2 regions of the Ruminococcus sp. SR1/5 genome follow, and region 2 is predicted to be linked to the other one. Evidence: predicted binding sites of a transcription regulator. Region 2 holds the regulator's gene; the other holds the start of a gene.

Region 1 (3,431 bases), 1.9 Mb from region 2:
TTCCACAGGGTCAAAAACTCCCACAGGTGCAATTTCTCCGAAACGGGTGGGTGTCCATTCTATATTGCGAAGAGTGGTTTCGTAAGTTTCGTCTTCAAACTTAAAAGCCAGTCCATCTTTATAATGATGTCCGGTACGCCCGCAGTTTTTGGAATAGTCCAGACTGTCGAAAATCATTACAATTCCGTCAATAGGCAGATGTTTTTTGCCTGCCAGATCAGTCAGCCTTTCAATATACTGATTTACAAGTTCCGAGGTTAAGGGATGGTTTGCAGCAATATAAGGACAAGGCTGAAAACCATAGTCAAACAGGCTGGAAATTTTCATAGCTCTGCTGTCTGGAAAGAGAAATGGAGAGTCCAGACCTTCCAGAACATTAAAAGGCATAAAGTGCAGACAGCGTCCTGCACAATTTGCCGGATCAAGACTTCGCACAGAGCCAGAAGCCAGATTTCGCCCATTTTTGTAAGGTTCTCCTTTTCCATCTCGGAGGGTTTCTTTTAAACGCTCAAAGTCATGGGTTGGGATGAAGGATTCTCCAACAATCACTAGCCGGCCTTTATATGGAATTGAAAGAGGGACATCAACGTATGCAGGGATGTTATGGGTGATAAGTTCCCCAATTTCTCCGTCGCCACGCGTAGAAGCCTCTACAAGTGTTCCATTTTCGTAGACCAATTTAGTCGTTAATCCGTCCAACTTCAGCATAAACAGAACCGGCTGCTTACCGGCAAAGCTTATCAAGTCCTGTACCTGCTTTGTCTTATCTAAAGAGAGCAAAGGGACTGGATGCTTTACTTTGGGAAGTTCACTGATGGGAGTATAGCCTACGGTTTGTGTCGGTGAATTGGATAAGATAAAGCCTGTCTGCTTTTCTAATTCCACTAATTCATCGAAGATTCGGTCATATTCCGCATCACTGATATTCGGACTGTTCTCATTATAATAAGCGTTACGCTGTAAATTCAGATAGTCCACCAGTTGTTTGATTTTTTCCACGTTTGATAATTCATTGGGATGGTTCATTTTATTCTTGTCTCCTTTTCTATGGTATAGTTGTAATTCTTATTTGTTCCGGTTTTTCTTCCTCCTTTCTTTGCGTTTAGGCATAAAAAAAGAGAATGACACGGATGTTCATTCTCTAATGCGTGCAGTTTCCTGCAAAATAAAAAAAGCCAGAAATCCCTGCTGGTAGCGTGGTATACTTCTGACACTTTTACAAACCTAAACTGCGTGCGTATATCCTTTCCGGATGACACAAATAATAATTACATAGTAAGTGTAACACTATATGTAGTATGCGTCAATATAAAAACACTATATATCGTTTAGTCTGAGAGGAGAATTACTATATATAGAGGAAGCATGGATATGGAAAATATTATCTCTTGATTTCAGAACGTATGTTCTATATAATGAGATGTAAAGGAGGGGAACGTGAGTTTGGGAAAAGTGATTTTTCATATAGATGTAAATTCTGCCTTTTTGTCCTGGGAAGCGGTATATCGGCTGCATCATTTGGGATGGAAAGGCGATTTAAGAGAACAGGTGTCGGCGGTAGGTGGGGATATGGCGATGCGTCATGGAATCATTTTGGCAAAATCCATTCCAGCAAAGAAATATCGGATACAGACAGGTGAATCAATCTTGGAAGCAAAACAGAAATGTCCAAATCTTATTTTAGTGCCTCCGAATTATGGATTGTATGAGAGGTGTTCCAAAGCTTTTATGGGAATTTTGCAAGAGTATTCTCCCGCAGTGGAACAATACTCGATAGATGAGGCGTTTGTAGATATGACTGGAACGGAATTGCTTTGGGGGACGCCAGTGGAAGCAGCGGAGAAGATGCGGAGGCAGATTAAGGAACGGCTTGGATTTACAGTGAATATCGGTATTTCAGAGAATAAACTGTTAGCTAAGATGGCAAGTGATTTTCAGAAGCCAGACAGAGTGCACACATTATGGAAGTCTGAGATACGGAATAAGATGTGGCCATTACCGGTAAGCGACTTGTTTTTTGTAGGACGGGCAACAACAAAGACACTTTTCAAGTTGGGAATCCGAACAATAGGAGATTTGGCAAAGAGCAATCCTGGCTACTTAAAACAACATTTAAAGAAACATGGGGAAGTAATCTGGGGATTTGCAAATGGGATTGATGTATCTGTAGTCCAGTCTGCCCCACCTGCCAATAAGGGATATGGTAATTCCACAACGATTCCTTTTGATGTGACAGATGCATCTACAGCAAAATTGGTGCTGTTGGCTTTGGCAGAGACAGTAGGAAGCAGACTTCGTGGAGCAGGAGTCAGGGCAGAAGTGATTGCAGTAGGGATCAAGAATTATGATCTCAGTTATGCCAGTCACCAGATGACGCTTCAGAATGCAACCAATATTACGAAAGAGATTCATCAGTGTGCCTGCCAGTTATTTGACCAGCTCTGGGATGGGACACCCATCCGGCATCTGGGAATCCATACCAGCCGCATCAAGGATCAGGTGAATATGAGGCAATTGGATCTATTTGATACGAATGATTATGAGAAGCTGGAAAAAATGGATGAAACGATAGATCAGATCAGAAAACGGTATGGGAATGATTCGGTAATACGTGCGGCTTTTTTAGGTGGGTGTATTGATCACATGAGTGGTGGCATTTCACGGGAAAAACGTTCTGTGGACTATGAGAAATTAAAGACAGAATAGCGGGAAGGGGGAAGAAACGGTGGCATTTGGAATCGGAATAAATACAGAGCATACAGAGCAGGAGCCTTTATCCGGAACCTATCATGAGGTGGCAGTCCAGTGCTGGTTCACAGCTACCGGAAAATCTCTGCCATTGATGCTGAAGGTAAAAGGGGAGGATGAAGAGATTATCCAGATCAATCATATCCAGGTTCTGACTGTAGAAAAGCAGTGGTATGCGGGAATTTTGAACTGGAAGTATAGATGTCAGGCGGTACTTTTGGGAAAACAAATCAATTTTGTGCTTCTCTTTTGTCCGGAGGATTGTGCATGGAAACTGGTTGTATAAGATACCAGGGATGAAGTAAAATAGGAAAAAGGAGGACAGAAAATGTGCGGAAGATATTATGTGGATGATGAAACCTCACGGGAAATTGAAAAGATTGTAAGGAAACTGGACCAGCGTTTAAAGATAGAGCATGGACAGGACATCCACCCGTCTGAATCTGCAGTCGTTCTTACAAAGGGGTGTAGGGAAGTGGCTGCGAGGCAGATGCAGTGGGGCTTTCCGGGGTTCCAGGGAAAGGGACTGCTTATCAATGCAAGGGCAGAGGCGATACTAGACAAGAAGACCTTTCGAGAAAGTGTGCTACATCGAAGATGTGTGATTCCCGCCCGTCACTTTTACGAATGGAGTAAAAACAAAGAAAAATATACTTTTCAAAGTCCAAAGCAGGATGACACAT
Region 2 (3,431 bases):
CATAAATCCGGATTGCTGTGTTTCATCATCCGTCGTAAGATATTTGGAAGGTATTGCATAAAACTCCTTCGTTACGATAGAAGATAACGGGATCTTTAAACCTGTCACATTGTTCGTGACAAGTTCTATTTCCAGAAACCGGTCTGACGCATATCGGATCAGTCCTTTATTAAAATCAATCTTACCGTATTTAGCCCCATCGATCTCCATGATTGAAAAGTCTCCTGTCTGCGTCAGATCATCTTTCAGGAACTTGACGCGGATCGATGTACGCTCCTTCAGATTAGCAGCCTGCTTCTCACTTAAAGGGATCAAAAGACTCCAGCGTTCATCTGTAATGATCGTATAAATATCATCTCCGGCCTTTATCTGTCCATCTGTTTTCAGATCCGTTTCCTGATAGGAATTCTGATCAAAATCAGCAGCTGTGACATTATCAACGGTTTTGGTTTCGTAGCCATCTGTAGAATACAGGATGATCCCGTCTGTCTGCGCACGGCGGATATTTGGATCACTGGAAACTATAGTTGTAACTGTGGCTTCCTCTCCATCTTCAGACGTCGTGCTTGCAGAAGAAGCTCCCGAACTGTCTGAAGCATACTGAAGGATGCTTCCATTGAGCTGATATTTAAAACTATAGGCACTGTTGAATTTGCTGGGATCAAATCCTTTGGAAAAGCTTTGCATATTACTGCGTATATCCGCCAGCTCCTCTCTGCTCAGAGAGGTTACATTGTCTGCAGATCTTGAACTGTTCAGGCTGTAGACAGCACCGTTGGCATTGATCTTGGTACCTTCCCTTGCGTAATATGTAACGTAACCGCCCGCATCTGCCTGCACTACGTTCTCTGTCATGATCGCCAGCCCTGTGTATGTCTCATTCATGGATAACGGACCGGAGGGAACCTGATAAGATTCCATATGAGAAGCTGTAAGATAAAGAATCACACTAAAGATCATATAGATAAAAATTGCTCCGAACATTACAGTTCCAATGTTCAGACCAAAAATTTTACGAAGCTTTGCTAAGAATCCCGGAGTTTTTCCGGAATGTACTTTATTATCCGGCAAATGAATGCCTCCTTTACATCGTTCATCTCTTAAAGTTCGTTTTATTGTAACATTTTATTTAAATGAATACAAGCTTTAAAACGTGCGAACATACTTTCCGAATATCCGTTTGCCATTTTTTCAAAAGTATGTTATACTATTCAAAATATAATTTCGTGATGCTGTCATATTATGGTCGACAGCAGATAAAATCAACCCAGGGAGGTAAGTACACATGACATATGGCAGAATCAGTAAAAAGCAGCAGGAAATACTGGATTATATGAAAAATGAGATCCTTAACAGAGGTTTTCCGCCCTCCGTCCGTGAAATCTGTGAAGCAGTAAACCTGAAATCCACATCTTCCGTTCACTCCCATCTGGAAGCTCTGGAAAAAAACGGATATATCCGCAGAGATGCCACCAAGCCCCGTGCGATCGAGATCATTGATGATAATTTTAATCTGGTCCGCCGCGAGGTTGTCAATGTTCCTCTTGTAGGCACTGTTGCTGCCGGACAGCCGATCCTGGCAGTGGAAAATATCGATGCTTACTTTCCGATCCCGGCTGAATATATGCCCAATGAACAAAGTTTCATGCTGACTGTCAAAGGCGACAGTATGATCAATGCAGGTATTTTTGATGGAGATCAGGTTCTTGTAAAGCAGCAGGCAACAGCAGAAAACGGCGACATGGTAGTTGCTCTGATCGATGATTCTGCAACAGTTAAGACTTTCTACAAAGAAAATGGTTATTATCGACTTCAGCCGGAGAACGACAATATGGAACCGATCATCATCACCGGTAATCTGCAGATCCTCGGCAAAGTATTTGGTGTATTTCGTTTCTTTTCATAAAAATATAAACAACAGATCCCACCCAATGTAATGTGATCTAAAAAGAGAGATATCTTTAAGGTAGCTGTACAGCCCCACAAAGATATCTCTCTTTTCTTTTTCAACAGAAAACTTCTGCTTTTTGATTTCTTCTTATTTAGTTCACATAATATTTTTACAGTAAACTAATACAACAAATTTTACTCATTCTCACCAAGAAATTCTTCCGCATCAAGAATCTTGCCGTCTCTCCAGATCCTCTCAAGATCGTAGAAAAGTCTGTTTTCCTCATCAAAGATATGGATGATCATATCACCGTAATCCATGAGGACCCAGCTGGAGTTTCTGGTTCCCTCGATCTGTTTTGCTTCATATCCGGCACGGCCAAGCATTTCATCTGCATTGTCAACCATTGCCTGTACCTGATTCTGGTTGGAAGCACTTGCGATCACAAAATAATCTGCGATCACGGAAACCTCATGGATATCAATGATCTTGATATCCTTTGCTTTTTTATCATCCAGTGCCTTGCAGGCGATCCGGACCATCTCTTTTTCGATACTCATAGAATTTTAATCCTCCTGTCTGTTGGCTGCATCCTGCATTTTTCTGTCATGGAGTTCTTTATAATAAACATAAGCATCCCTGGTCGTACTGTCGATTTCCTTGGGATTTTCCTCCAGATATTCCAGTGTATCCTTTAAAATCTCATACATACACTCATCCAGATCTTCAAAAGCAATCTTTCGCACCTTCGCAAGATTCGGAGCTTTGTCACGCATTGGTTCAATATAGTCTGAAATATATACGATCTTCTCAAGAAGGCTCATTCCCGGTCTTCCTGTTGTATGATAAGTGATCGCTGTCAGGATCTCTTCGTCTTTAATATCATATTTACTGCTGGCCACATAAGCCCCCAGTTTGGCATGAAGAAGAAACGGATGATCCTTTTCAAAATCTGATACCGGAATATCATGCTGGCTGCACAGCTTCAGTTTCTTTTTATTAGGAATACACTTTGCACTGTCATGAAGAAGTCCTGCAGCCTGTGCATCCTCCAGATCATAATCATAAACCATGGCAAGCGCAGCACAAGTGTACATAACCCCCATTGTATGCTCAAATCTGGCCTCATCCAGATATTTGGAAAGTTTCTTTTTTATCTTGATAAAATCATATTTTCCCATCTGAATCATTTCCTTTATAGATATCGTTTTTCTCAATATAGGAAATCACAGGCTTGGGAACATAATAGCGGAGACTCTGCCCGCTTTCATGCCAGGAACGGAGCAGCTCACTGGAAACATCAATATTCATGGTATCCAGTCGAATAAAATTCCCGTTATACTTCTGTGACAGAAGTTGCATCTGCTGATCAAGTTCCTTCAATGGAGTATGATCTCTGGTTGCCACTACCAGTACTGCTTCCTGACAAATGCGTTCCGGTTCCATCCAGGTATCAAAATTAAAAAGCGAATCTGCACCGATGATAAAATAATACTCTGTGTCCGGATTCGCTTTATTCAGCTGTTCCAGAGTCCGGTAA

The links. Region 2 encodes LexA, which represses DNA repair genes until DNA is damaged. Its sites were predicted from a motif close to CNAACANNTGTTNG; they were not measured.
Region 1: a site for LexA is predicted at 1,397-1,410, ahead of CK1_RS13980 (Y-family DNA polymerase). Genes of this name have one in related genera too.

What each region holds. Positions count from the first base shown of each region.
Region 1 covers NC_021014.1:2,802,273-2,805,703, forward strand. Annotated here, with positions in the region: gene ligA (NAD-dependent DNA ligase LigA) at 1-1,026, opposite strand, end outside; gene CK1_RS13980 (Y-family DNA polymerase) at 1,444-2,706, shown strand; gene CK1_RS13985 (hypothetical protein) at 2,726-3,034, shown strand; gene CK1_RS13990 (SOS response-associated peptidase) at 3,077-3,431, shown strand, end outside.
Region 2 covers NC_021014.1:926,509-929,939, forward strand. Annotated here, with positions in the region: gene CK1_RS04800 (biotin/lipoyl attachment domain-containing protein) at 1-1,071, opposite strand, end outside; gene lexA (transcriptional repressor LexA) at 1,286-1,906, shown strand; gene rsfS (ribosome silencing factor) at 2,086-2,451, opposite strand; gene yqeK (bis(5'-nucleosyl)-tetraphosphatase (symmetrical) YqeK) at 2,458-3,072, opposite strand; gene nadD (nicotinate-nucleotide adenylyltransferase) at 3,059-3,431, opposite strand, start outside.